Regions from separate parts of the Micromonospora sp. NPDC048830 genome, predicted to be linked through region 2. Evidence: riboswitches for the same ligand, from Rfam matches in the RefSeq annotation. Region 2 holds a riboswitch; each other region holds the start of a gene.

Region 1 (3,623 bases), on a different contig from region 2:
TGGCCGGCCGCGGCGTGGTCGTGCCCGAGACGTAGACGTAGACGTTGGCCGCGTCGTCCGGGTCGGTCACCACGGTGTGCGTGTGCGAGCCGCGGCACAGCTGGACGGCAGCGACCTGCAGCGGGTTGCGTACGTCGCTGATGTCGAAGATCCGGACGCCCTGGAAGCGGGTGCCCACGTTGGGGTCCGTGCCGCAGTCGACCCGCCCGCGGGTCTCCTCGACGGACATGAAGAGCAGGTTGCCGTGCACGGAGATGTCCCCCTGCCCGCCGGGGCACACGACGCTGGTGACGAGCGCCGGGTCGGTGGGGTTGGAGACGTCGACGATGTTGAACCCGTTGTAGTTGCCGAGGAACGCGTACCCGCCGCCGAAGGCGAGGTCCGAGTTGGCGTACCGGCTGGTGCCGGGGTTCGTCGGGTCGAAGAAACCTGCGGGCTTGTCGCGGTGGGCCACGTGTTCCAGGCCGCTGATCGCGGACTGCGCGTCCAGCCAGCCGGCGCCCAGCCCGACCCGTGGGTCGGGCTCCGCTGCCGAGGCCGTGCCGGGCAGCGCACCGACCAGGAACAGCCCTGCGGCCATCAGGCCGAGCACCCGCCGGCCCCCAAATGTTCCAGAACTCTGACGTGTCATGTGCCGCCTTCCGGTCGAAGGACCCGACGCGACGTGCGGTCGGTGCGAGAGCGTCGTGCAGGTAGGACCGTACCGCCGCCGGTCAGCCGGTCGATAGAGGCTGTGGGATATGGGCATATTTATGTTTGTGGCGGGTGGCGAGCAATGGGTGGTCATCGTGGTGTCGCAGATGGTCGTGATCCGCCGACTGCAGGGGCGCGGCCGCTCCGGCGCCCTCGCCATGGTCGGGGTGGTCTTCGCCGTCTCCTGGCTGATCCGGAACGCACCTCACCGACGCTCCCGCCGGCGCTCTCGCCAGCCAATGAAGGCGACCCACGGCCGCCGTAGCGGCCGGATGGGTCACCGGCTACAGTGGGGCCGCCGTGGTGTACGGGAAGCCGGTGCGATGCCGGCGCGGCCCTCGCCACTGTGATCGGGAAGTCCGCGGCCCTCGTCCTTTCGAGGTCACTGGGCGCCACGCGCCTGGGAAGGCCGGCCACGGACGCACCTCCCGTCAGCCAGGAGACCGGCCACGGCACTGCGTTGCCCCGTCCACGAGGTGCTGGAAGGCGGTCCCGATGCGCGTACGCGCCATGCGGTCCACCCTGTCCCGGCGCGTTGCCGCGCCACTGTCCATCGTGCTCGTCCTGCTCGGCGGTTGCGCCGCGGACGACGAACCCACCGCCGCCGCCGGGTCGGCGTCCCCGGTGACGCTGACCAACTGCGGCTCACCGGTCACCGTCGCCGCACCCCCGCAGCGGGCGGTGAGCCTGAACCAGCCCGCCACCGAGATCCTGCTGGCACTCGGCCTGGCCGACCGGATGGCCGGCACCGCGTACCTCGACGACGCGATCCTGCCCGAGCACGCCGCCGCATACGCGTCGGTGCCGGTGCTGTCGGAGAGGTACCCGTCGCGGGAGGCCCTGCTCGACGCGGAACCGGACTTCGTCTACGCCTCGTTCCAGAGCGCCTTCGGCGACGAGGGCGTCGGCGACCGCGCCGAACTCGCGCGGCTCGGCGTCGGCACGTACGTCTCATCGGCCGGTTGCGCGAAGCAGCACCGGCCGGCGACGCTGACCGTCGACGACGTGTTCGCCGAGATCCGGGACGTCGCCGCCGTCTTCGGGGTGCCGGAACGGGCGGAGAAGCTCATCGCCGACCAGCGGGCCCGCATCGCCGCAGCCGCCGTCCGGCTCGGCGGCGCGCGCGAGGTGTCGGTGCTCTGGTGGGACGCCGGTACCGACGCGCCGAGCGTGGGCGCCTGCTGCGGCGGCCCCAACATGATCATGTCGGCGGTGGGGGTCCGCAACGCCTTCGGCGACCTCTCCGGCAGTTGGGCCGACACCAGTTGGGAGACCGCCATCGAGCGTGACCCCGACGTGATCGTGCTGGTCGACGCCACCTGGGACCCGGCCGCCGCGAAGAAGGCCTTCCTGGCCCGGCACCCCACCCTGAAGAACCTGCCCGCGGTCGCCGGGCAGCGGTTCGTCGTCATCCCCTTCTCGTCCACCTCGGCCGGAGTGCGGGTGGTGCGGGGTGTCGAGGCGCTGGCCGAGGGGGTAGCGGCGCTACCCGGAGCGGGCAGCTGAGCGCCGTGCTGGCCCGTACGGCCGCACCCGGCCACACCGTCGAGGCCACCGGCGTCGCCGAGGCCACCCGGTCACGCCGATTCGACACGGGGCTGCTGGTCACCCTGCTCGCGACCCTGATCGTGTCGATCGGTGTCACCGTCACGCTCGGCCCGGCGGACATCTCGGTGACGACGGTGTGGGCGGTGCTGGCCGACCGCCTCGGTCTCGCCGACGCCGACGTGCCGCTGCTACGCGAGCACATCGTCTGGCAGCTGCGCCTGCCGCGGGTGCTCGGCGCGGCCGTGCTCGGGGGAGGGCTGGCCGCGGTCGGCGCGGTGATGCAGACCGTCACCCGCAATCCCCTCGCCGACCCGTACCTGCTCGGGGTCTCCTCCGGGGCGTCGCTCGGCGCGGTCGCGGTCCTCGTCGTCGGCCTCGGGGGTGGGGTCGCCGCCCTCACCGGAGGCGCGTTCGCCGGCGCGCTCGCGGCGTTCGCCGTCGTGGTCGCGGTCTCCGGCGGGCGAGCCGCGCTCGCGCCGACCAGGGTGGTGCTGGCCGGGGTCGCCGTCGCGCAGCTCTGCGCGGCGGCCACCTCGTTCGCCATCGTCTGGGTCGCCGACCCGCACGCCACCCAGAGCATCGCCTTCTGGCTCTCCGGCTCGCTGGCCCGCGTCGACTGGACCGCCCTGGCCTGGGCCGCACCCGTCCTGGCCGCCGTGCTCATCCTGCTGGCGGCCCACGCCCGCGCCCTCAACGCCTTCGCCTTCGGCGAGGACGCCGCGGCGAGCCTCGGCGTCCCGGTCACCCGGGTACGGTGGCTGCTGCTGGTCGCCACCGCGCTGCTCACCGCGGCGCTGGTCGCCATCAGCGGTGCGGTCGGCTTCGTCGGGCTGATCCTGCCGCACGCCGCCCGGTTCCTCACCGGAGCCGACCACCGCCGGCTGCTGCCCGTCGTCGTCCTCGGCGGCGCGATCTTCCTCGTCTGGGTGGACACGGCCGCGCGGACCCTGTTCGCGCCCCGGGAACTGCCGGTCGGCGTGCTGACCGCGCTGCTCGGCGTGCCCGCCTTCGTCGTGCTGCTCAACCGCCAGCGGGTGGGCGGCTGATGCTCACCGTCACCGGCGTCTCCCTGTCGGTCGCGGCCCGACGGATCCTCGACGACGTCACCTGCGCCGTGCCGGCCGGCAGCCTCGTCGGGCTGCTCGGCGCCAACGGCTGCGGCAAGACCACCCTGCTACGCGTCGTCGCCCGCCTCGCCGCACCCGACGCCGGGCAGGTGATCGTGGACGGCGACGACGTCGCCACCCTGCCCCGAGCCACCCTCGCCCGCCGCGCCGCACTGCTCGCCCAGCACGCCGACACCGACCTCGATCTCACCGTCACCGAGGTGGCCCTGCTCGGGCGTATCCCGCACCGTCGCTCGCGGTGGTCGGACAGCGCAG
Region 2 (3,623 bases):
GGGGCGCGCCGGCACGCCACCGGCCGGCTCGTGGCCCGGCCGACGACCCCCGCCCCCGGCACGGTCACGCCGCCGGCACCCCCGGCCGCGCCGTCCGAGTCCCCCGCGTCCCCGGCCAGCCCGGCCGCTCCCGCCAACCCGGCCGGACCCGGCGCTCAGGTGGGAGAGACCCCCTCGTCGCCCCGGACCACCCGTCCCTCGCCGGGACCGTCGGCCGCCCGGCCCCCGGCCGGGTCGTCCCAGTCGACCCAGCAGGTGGCCCAGCCGCCCGGCGGCGGGCAGCCGGCGATGGCCGCCGGGGCGTCCCGGGCCGGCGAGGAGGACCGGGTGAACCGGCCGCTCGCGGTCTCGGCGGTGCTCGCCGTGGCCAGCATCGTCGGGGCGCAGATCGGCGCGGTCCTCGGGCTGCGCCGCCGGCCCGCCACCGCCGCCCGGGGCGGCGCCGCCGCCCGAGCCGCCGGCGCCGCCCGGACCACCACCGCCCGGGCGACCGCCGGCGCGCGGGCCTTCGTCACCGGCCGGCACCGCCGGGGCTGACCTACCGGGGCCCCCGAACAGCGGCACCGGGGCCCGCCGGGGCCGGGCCGAACAGCGGCACCGCGGCCGGCCGGGGCCGGGCCGAACAGCGGCACCGGGGCCGGACCGTGCCGTGCGGCGCGGGTCAGGGCAGGCGGGTCTGCAGCACTCCGTCGACCACCCGGCACGGCAGCACCTGCTGGTCGTTGGCGGCCGGGCCGTGCACGACCTCGCCGCCGTTGAGCCGGAACGTGCTGCCGTGCCACGGGCAGACCACGCAGGTGTGCCCGTCGACCTCGGTGACCTCGCCCTGGCCGAGCGGGCCGCTCTGGTGCGGGCAGCGTTCCAGCATCACGGTGACCTCGTCGCCGTGCCGGTACACGATCACCGAGACGTCGTCCACCTCGCGGGTGATCAGCTTCCGCTGCGGCAGCGCGGCCATGTCCGCGACAGCCTTCCAGCCGTCGCTGATCCGGTGCAGCTCGGAGACGCTCTGGTTGACCTGAGCCGCCTGCTTGTACGCCAGGTGCCCGCCGATGTACGCGCCCGTGCTCGCGGCCGTCAGCCCGAGGTACGCCAGCATCCGCCCCGTGCCGTGCCGGCCCTGCCGGCGGGCCGCCAGCGAGCCCGCGTACAGGGCGAGGGCGACGGTGTTCGCGGTGGCGTGCACCAGGCCGACCCGGCGCTGGTCGCGGGCGAGGGCCGCCCAGTCGTTCAGCCCGGCGACCGCGGCCGGGAGGGCGCTGATCGTGCCCAGCCCGACCAGCGTGGTGGCGGCCCGGCGCTGCCCCGGCAGCAGGTCGAGCACGGCGGCGCTGATCCAGGCGCCCACCGGCACCTGCACCATCGCGGGATGCAACGGGTGCCCGAGGAACACCCCGTGCAGCAGGTCGCGGACCCGCTGCGGTCGGAGGGTGGCCTGGACGGCGCGCTGCAACCGGTCGCCGGTCCGGTCCAGCGCCGGATTCTGTTCGAGTTTCGTCAAGAGTGCCCGCATGCCGTCCGACTTCCCGGCGGAAGCGACCGCAAACCGGGCGACGGCGACAATTCGCGCCGGCCGCACGGAAGCGGACACCGGCATGTCGCCGACACAGGGCCATCCTCTCGACGCGGACACCGCCACATCGCCGCCATGGCGCCAGCGGATCAGCCCGGCCAGCGGTCCTGGTGGACGGCCGCGGCGAGCGGGCGCGGCTGGCGCCAGCCGTGCCGGGCCAGGTCCGGTACGGCCTCCAGGTGGGTGACCGGCCCGACGCAGAGCCACGCGACCGGCCGGATGCCGTCCGGTACGCCCAGCAGCTCGGCGAGGAACGGCTCCCGGTAGAAGGAGACCCAGCCGACGCCGAGCCCCTCGGCCGTGGCGGCGAGCCAGAGGTTCTGGATGGCCAGGCAGACCGAGTAGAGGCCGGCGTCGGCGATGGCGTGCCGGCCGAGCACCGCCGGACCGCCCCGGTCCGGGTCGTAGGTGACCACGATCGACAGGGTCGACTCCAGCACCCCGTCGATCTTGATCCGGGCGAACCGCTCGGCGGCCACCCCGTCCAGGGTGGCGGCGAAGGTCTCCCGCTCGTCCTGCACGTGCCGGTGGAAGCGGCGGCGGGTGTCGGCGTCCCGGATCAGGACGAAGTCCCACGGCTGCGAGTAGCCGACGCTCGGTGCGGCGTGCGCCGCGGCGAGGACGCGGTGCAGGCTCTCCTCGGGCACCGGCTTTCCGGTGAACTGGGCTCGGACGTCACGGCGACGGTGGATGGCGTCGTAGAGTTCCACGGCAGGCTCCCGCTGCGCTCGGCCCGCCCCGGCGGGCGGGCGGTCGACGTGAGGCCGGTCTTCGGACTCCCGGATCGACGCCTGGCCGTCCGCCTTCCCAGCCGTACGGCCAGTGGCTGCGCTCTGCGCGTGGACGGTGGCTCCCCGGTCACCGCGGCGGGCCCGTGCCGGATTCGCACCGGCTTCCCGATTCTCCCCACTCGCGTGGGGCACCTCACATGATCGTGCCGCCGCCGATGCTACTGGACATGCGGTCGCGGGCGGGGCCCGCCGAGACCATCGTGGACGTCGACGGCCCGACCGCCCGGGCGCTGGCCGACGCGTTCCGCGCGTTCGAGGCCGAACCGGCGGCGGCGGTCGCCGTGCTCTGGGGTGCCGGCGGGACGTTCTGCTCGGGCGCGGACCTGAAGGCGATCGGCACCCCGAGGGGCAACCGCGTCGAGCCGGACGGCGACGGCCCGATGGGCCCGACGAGGATGCGCCTGTCGAAGCCGGTGATCGCCGCGATCTCCGGGTACGCCGTGGCCGGCGGGCTGGAGCTGGCGCTCTGGTGCGACCTGCGGGTGGCCGAGTCGGACGCGGTGCTCGGGGTGTTCTGCCGGCGCTGGGGGGTGCCGCTGATCGACGGCGGCACGGTGCGGCTGCCGAGGCTGATCGGGGAGAGCCGGGCGCTGGACCTGATCCTCACCGGCCGGCCGGTGCCGGCGGACGAGGCGTACCGGATGGGGTTGGTGAACCGCCTGGTCGCGCCGGGCGAGGCCCGGGCGGAGGCCGAGCGGCTGGCCGCCGAGATCGCCCGCCATCCGCAGACCTGCCTGCGCAACGACCGGGCGGCGGCGCTGGCCGGCACCGGCCTGCCCGAGCCGGAGGCGCTGGCGGTCGAGCTGGCGTACGGCGTGGAGTCGCTCGCGGCGGGCGCGGCGGCGGACGCGGCGGCGGGCGCGGCGGCGGGCGCGGCGGCGGGCGCGGCGGCGGGCGCGGCGGCGGGCGCGGCGGCGGGCGCGGGCCGGCACGGCGCCCCGGCCTAGCAGCGCTAGCGCAGGTTGCGGAGGGCGTCCTCGATGGCGCGGTGGAACGTCGGGTACGCGTAGATCATGTGGCGCAGTTGGCCGAGCGGCACTTCCGCGTGGACCGCCACCACCAGCGCGGACAGCACCTCGCCGCCGGCCGGCCCGACGGACGTCGCCCCCACCAGCACGCCGCGGTCGGCGTCGGCGACGAGCTTGATGAGCCCGTCGGCGCGGTGGATCCAGCCCCGGGCCGACGAGCCGAGCCGGCTGAGGCCGACCTGCACGTTGATCCCGCGCTCCCGCGCCTGCCGCTCGGTCAGCCCGACCGCG
Region 3 (3,623 bases), on a different contig from region 2:
GCACCCTGCTCATCGGCCTGCTGGTGCTGGTGGCGGCGTTCACCGAGGGCACCGCCAACGACTGGGTCGCGGTGGCCTTCGTCGAGGGGTACGACCTGAGCGAGGCGGCCGGCGCGGCCGTGTACGGGGTGTTCGTGGCGGGCATGACCCTCGGCCGCACCGCCGGCACGGTGGCGCTGGACCGGTGGGGGCGGGTGCCGGTGCTGCTCGCCACCATCTCGGTCGCCGGGGCCGGTGCGTCCGTCGCGGTGCTCGCCGGGTCCGGGCTCGTGGCGATCGTCGGCGTGGCGCTGTGGGGCATCGGCGCGTCGCTCGGCTTCCCGGTGGGCCTGAGCGCCGCCGCCGACGACGAGGAGCGGGCACCCGCCCGGGTCAGCGTCGTCGCCGTGCTCGGCTACACCGCGTTCCTCGGCGGGCCGCCCCTGCTCGGCTTCCTCGGGGACCACGTGGGCACCCTGCGCGCCCTGCTCGTGGTGCCGTTGGTGCTGCTGCCCACCCTCGCCCTGGTTCCGGCCACCCGCCCGCTGAAGCGCTGAAGGCTCCCCGCCGACGGCGGCGGCCGTCCGGGTCCACGGTCAGCTTCTTCTCACCCGGCTCGCAGCCGGTTGCCAGCCGGCGGTGCTGCACTGGGGGAGACGCCCAGGAAAGGGGTCGGACATGGGCTGGTTCAGCCGGCGTCGGCGCGCCGCCGACGGGACGCCGACGAAGCTCGACCGCGAGGCGAACGCCGACGACCTCGCCGCCCTGGAGGCGTTCGTGCGGACCCGCCGGGGCGTGGAGTTCTATCTGGAGCCCGAGACCACGGCGACCGACACCACGGTGATGGCGATCGCCCACGACGGCGAGTGGATCCGCCGCCGGACGGGCTCGCCCCGGGCGGCGGCGCGGATCGCCCAGCGGCACGCTGTCCCGCTGTACGAGGCGGCGCGCACCGGGTACCCGGAGCGGATGCGGGCCTGGAACCGCGCCCACCCCGAGCGCCGCCTGCGCTGACCCGGCGGGCCCCGGGACCTCGCGGGCGACTCGGCTCCGAAGGGGTCCCTTGGGGCAGGTGGGGACGCGTTCCCGACCGGCCGGACGGGGCCGCCGCGCGGGCCGGCCGTGGGACGCGCCGTTGACCGGCGGCGCGCGGGTGTGGCAGCATTCGCGGCCTGACGGCAGTGAAGGAAGCCGGTGCGATTCCGGCGCGGTCCCGCCACTGTCACCGGGGAGCGATCCCCCCTCGTGAGTCACGGCCGTGTGTCTGCGGTTGGAAGGCCGGGGGTGAGCGTCGATCCGGGAGCCAGGACACTTCGGCCGTCGGGACGACCCCAGGGCGTGGACACCCGAGGAGGACCCGATGACGCACGCCGACGACCACCGTCTGCGCCGGTCAGCGCGTGGCAGCAGGCCCGCGGCCGGCCGCCGACCCGAGCCGCCGCCCGGCCGCGCCCGGCCCGTCGTCCGCCGCTGACGTCCGCATCCCGCACGCCGAGGTCCGTGCCTCGGGACCGCCGACGTCCGCGCCCCCGCCCCGCCGGGTCCTCGCCCGCCCGGCCGGTCGGCCCCCGCTGACCCGGCACCCGGTCCGCCGTACCCGCTGAGCCCGCGCCCATCCCCTGCCCGCCGACGGCCGCTCGCCGCCGGGGGCATCACTCTCCGGAGCCGTTCGTGCGCATCCTGCTGCTGTCCACCGCCGACACCGACCTGCTCGCCGCCCGCGCCAGCGGCGCCGACTACCGGCTGGCCAACCCGGCCCGGGTCGCCGCCGACGCCGTGTCCGCGCTGCTCGACGGCGTCGACCTCGCCGTCGTACGGCTGCTCGGCGGCCGGCAGGCGTGGCCGGACGGCCTGGCCGCGGTGCTCGCCTCCGGCGTGCCGACCGTGGTCCTCGGCGGCGAGGCGGTGCCGGACGCGGAGCTGATGGCGGTGTCCACCGTGCCCTCCGGGGTGGCCACCCAGGCGCTGGCGTACCTGGTCGAGGGCGGGCCGGACAACCTGGCCCAGCTCGCCCGGTTCCTCTCCGACACGGTGCTGCTCACCGGCGAGGGCTTCGCCCCGCCCGCACCCACCCCCGCGTACGGCGTCCACGGCGACCGCGAGCCGGTGCCCGGCCGCCCCACCGTCGGGATCGTCTTCTACCGGGCGCACACCCTGGCCGGGAACACCGCGTTCGTCGACACCCTCGCCGACGCGGTCGACGCGGCCGGCGGCAACCCCCTGCCCGTCTACTGTGGCTCGCTGCGCGGCCTCGCCCCGGGCGACGGGCCCCTCGAACTGTTCGCCCGCTGCGACGCGCTCGTCGTCACCGTCCTGGCCGCAGGCGGGACGGTCCCCGCGGACGCCTCCAACGGCGGCGACCCCGACGCGTGGGACGTCGGCGCGCTCGCCGCCCTCGACGTCCCGGTGCTCCAGGCGCTCTGCCTGACCAGCACCCGCGACCAGTGGGCGGCCAGCGACGCCGGCCTGTCCCCGTTGGACGCCGCGATGCAGGTGGCCATCCCCGAGTTCGACGGCCGGATCGTCACCGTGCCGTTCTCGTTCAAGCGCATCGACGCCGACGGGCTGTCGGTCTACGAGCCCGACCCGGAGCGGGCCGCCCGGGTCGCCGGCATCGCCGTGCGCCAGGCCCGGCTGCGGCACGTCCCGAACGCCGACAAGCGCCTCGCGGTGGTGCTCAGCTCGTACCCGACGAAGCACTCCCGGGTCGGCAACGCCGTCGGCCTGGACACCCCCGCCTCGGCGGTGCGCCTGTTCGCCGCGCTCGCCGACGCCGGTTACGACCTGGGGGAGCAGCCGCCGCCCGGCGACGGGGACGCACTGATCCACGCCCTCATCGCCGCCGGCGGGCACGACGTCGAGTGGCTCACCCCGGAGCAGCTCGCCGGTGCCGAGGCCCGGGTGCCGGGGGAGACGTACCGGAGGTGGTTCGACCGGCTCCCGGCCGGGCTGCGGGAGGCGGTGCTCGCGCACTGGGGCGAGCCGCCGGGCGAGCTGTACGTCGACGGCGGCGACGTCGTCCTGGCCGGGCTGCGCTTCGGCAACGTGGTGCTGATGATCCAGCCGCCGCGCGGCTTCGGCGAGAACCCGATCGCCATCTACCACGACCCCGACCTGCCGCCGAGCCACCACTACCTGGCCGCGTACCGGTGGCTGGCCGCGCCCGTCGCCGACGGCGGGTTCGGCGCGGACGCCGTCGTGCACCTCGGCAAGCACGGCACCCTGGAGTGGCTGCCCGGCAAGGGGCTGGGGCTGGCCGCCGACTGCGCCCCCGACGCCGTCCTCGGGGACCTGCCGCTGGTGTACCCGTTCATCGTCAACGACCCCGGCGAGGGCACCCAGGCCAAGCGCCGCGCCCACGCCGTCGTCGTCGACCACCTCGTCCCGCCGATGGCCCGCGCCGACACGTACGGCGACCTGGCCAAGCTCGAACAGCTCCTCGACGAGTACGCCACGGTGCAGGCCCTCGACCCGGCCAAGGTGCCGGTCGTCCGGGCGCAGATCTGGGACCTCGTGCGCGCCGCCGAGTTGCACCACGACCTGCACACCGAGGACATGCCCGCCGCCGACGACTTCGACGACTTCGTGCTGCACCTCGACGGGTACCTGTGCGAGGTCAAGGACGTGCAGATCCGCGACGGGCT

The links. A riboswitch is a leader RNA that binds a small molecule or an ion and turns the genes downstream of it on or off. The one in region 2 is predicted to bind cobalamin.
Region 1: another riboswitch for cobalamin. It lies ahead of ACGFIZ_RS30370 (ABC transporter substrate-binding protein); the one in region 2 lies ahead of bluB (5,6-dimethylbenzimidazole synthase).
Region 3: another riboswitch for cobalamin. It lies ahead of cobN (cobaltochelatase subunit CobN); the one in region 2 lies ahead of bluB (5,6-dimethylbenzimidazole synthase).

What each region holds. Positions count from the first base shown of each region.
Region 1 is NZ_JBICUP010000056.1:33,784-37,406, forward strand. Features, by position in the region: gene ACGFIZ_RS30365 (LVIVD repeat-containing protein) at 1-580, opposite strand, end outside; cobalamin riboswitch at 978-1,160, shown strand; gene ACGFIZ_RS30370 (ABC transporter substrate-binding protein) at 1,189-2,199, shown strand; gene ACGFIZ_RS30375 (FecCD family ABC transporter permease) at 2,205-3,287, shown strand; gene ACGFIZ_RS30380 (ABC transporter ATP-binding protein) at 3,287-3,623, shown strand, end outside.
Region 2 is NZ_JBICUP010000001.1:412,774-416,396, reverse strand. Features, by position in the region: gene ACGFIZ_RS02060 (LysM peptidoglycan-binding domain-containing protein) at 1-537, shown strand, start outside; gene ACGFIZ_RS02055 (Rieske 2Fe-2S domain-containing protein) at 662-1,513, opposite strand; gene bluB (5,6-dimethylbenzimidazole synthase) at 1,663-2,283, opposite strand; cobalamin riboswitch at 2,318-2,515, opposite strand; gene ACGFIZ_RS02045 (crotonase/enoyl-CoA hydratase family protein) at 2,532-3,311, shown strand; gene ACGFIZ_RS02040 (dihydrolipoyl dehydrogenase family protein) at 3,317-3,623, opposite strand, start outside.
Region 3 is NZ_JBICUP010000025.1:54,000-57,622, forward strand. Features, by position in the region: gene ACGFIZ_RS21260 (MFS transporter) at 1-536, shown strand, start outside; gene ACGFIZ_RS21265 (hypothetical protein) at 658-993, shown strand; cobalamin riboswitch at 1,164-1,293, shown strand; gene cobN (cobaltochelatase subunit CobN) at 1,651-3,623, shown strand, end outside.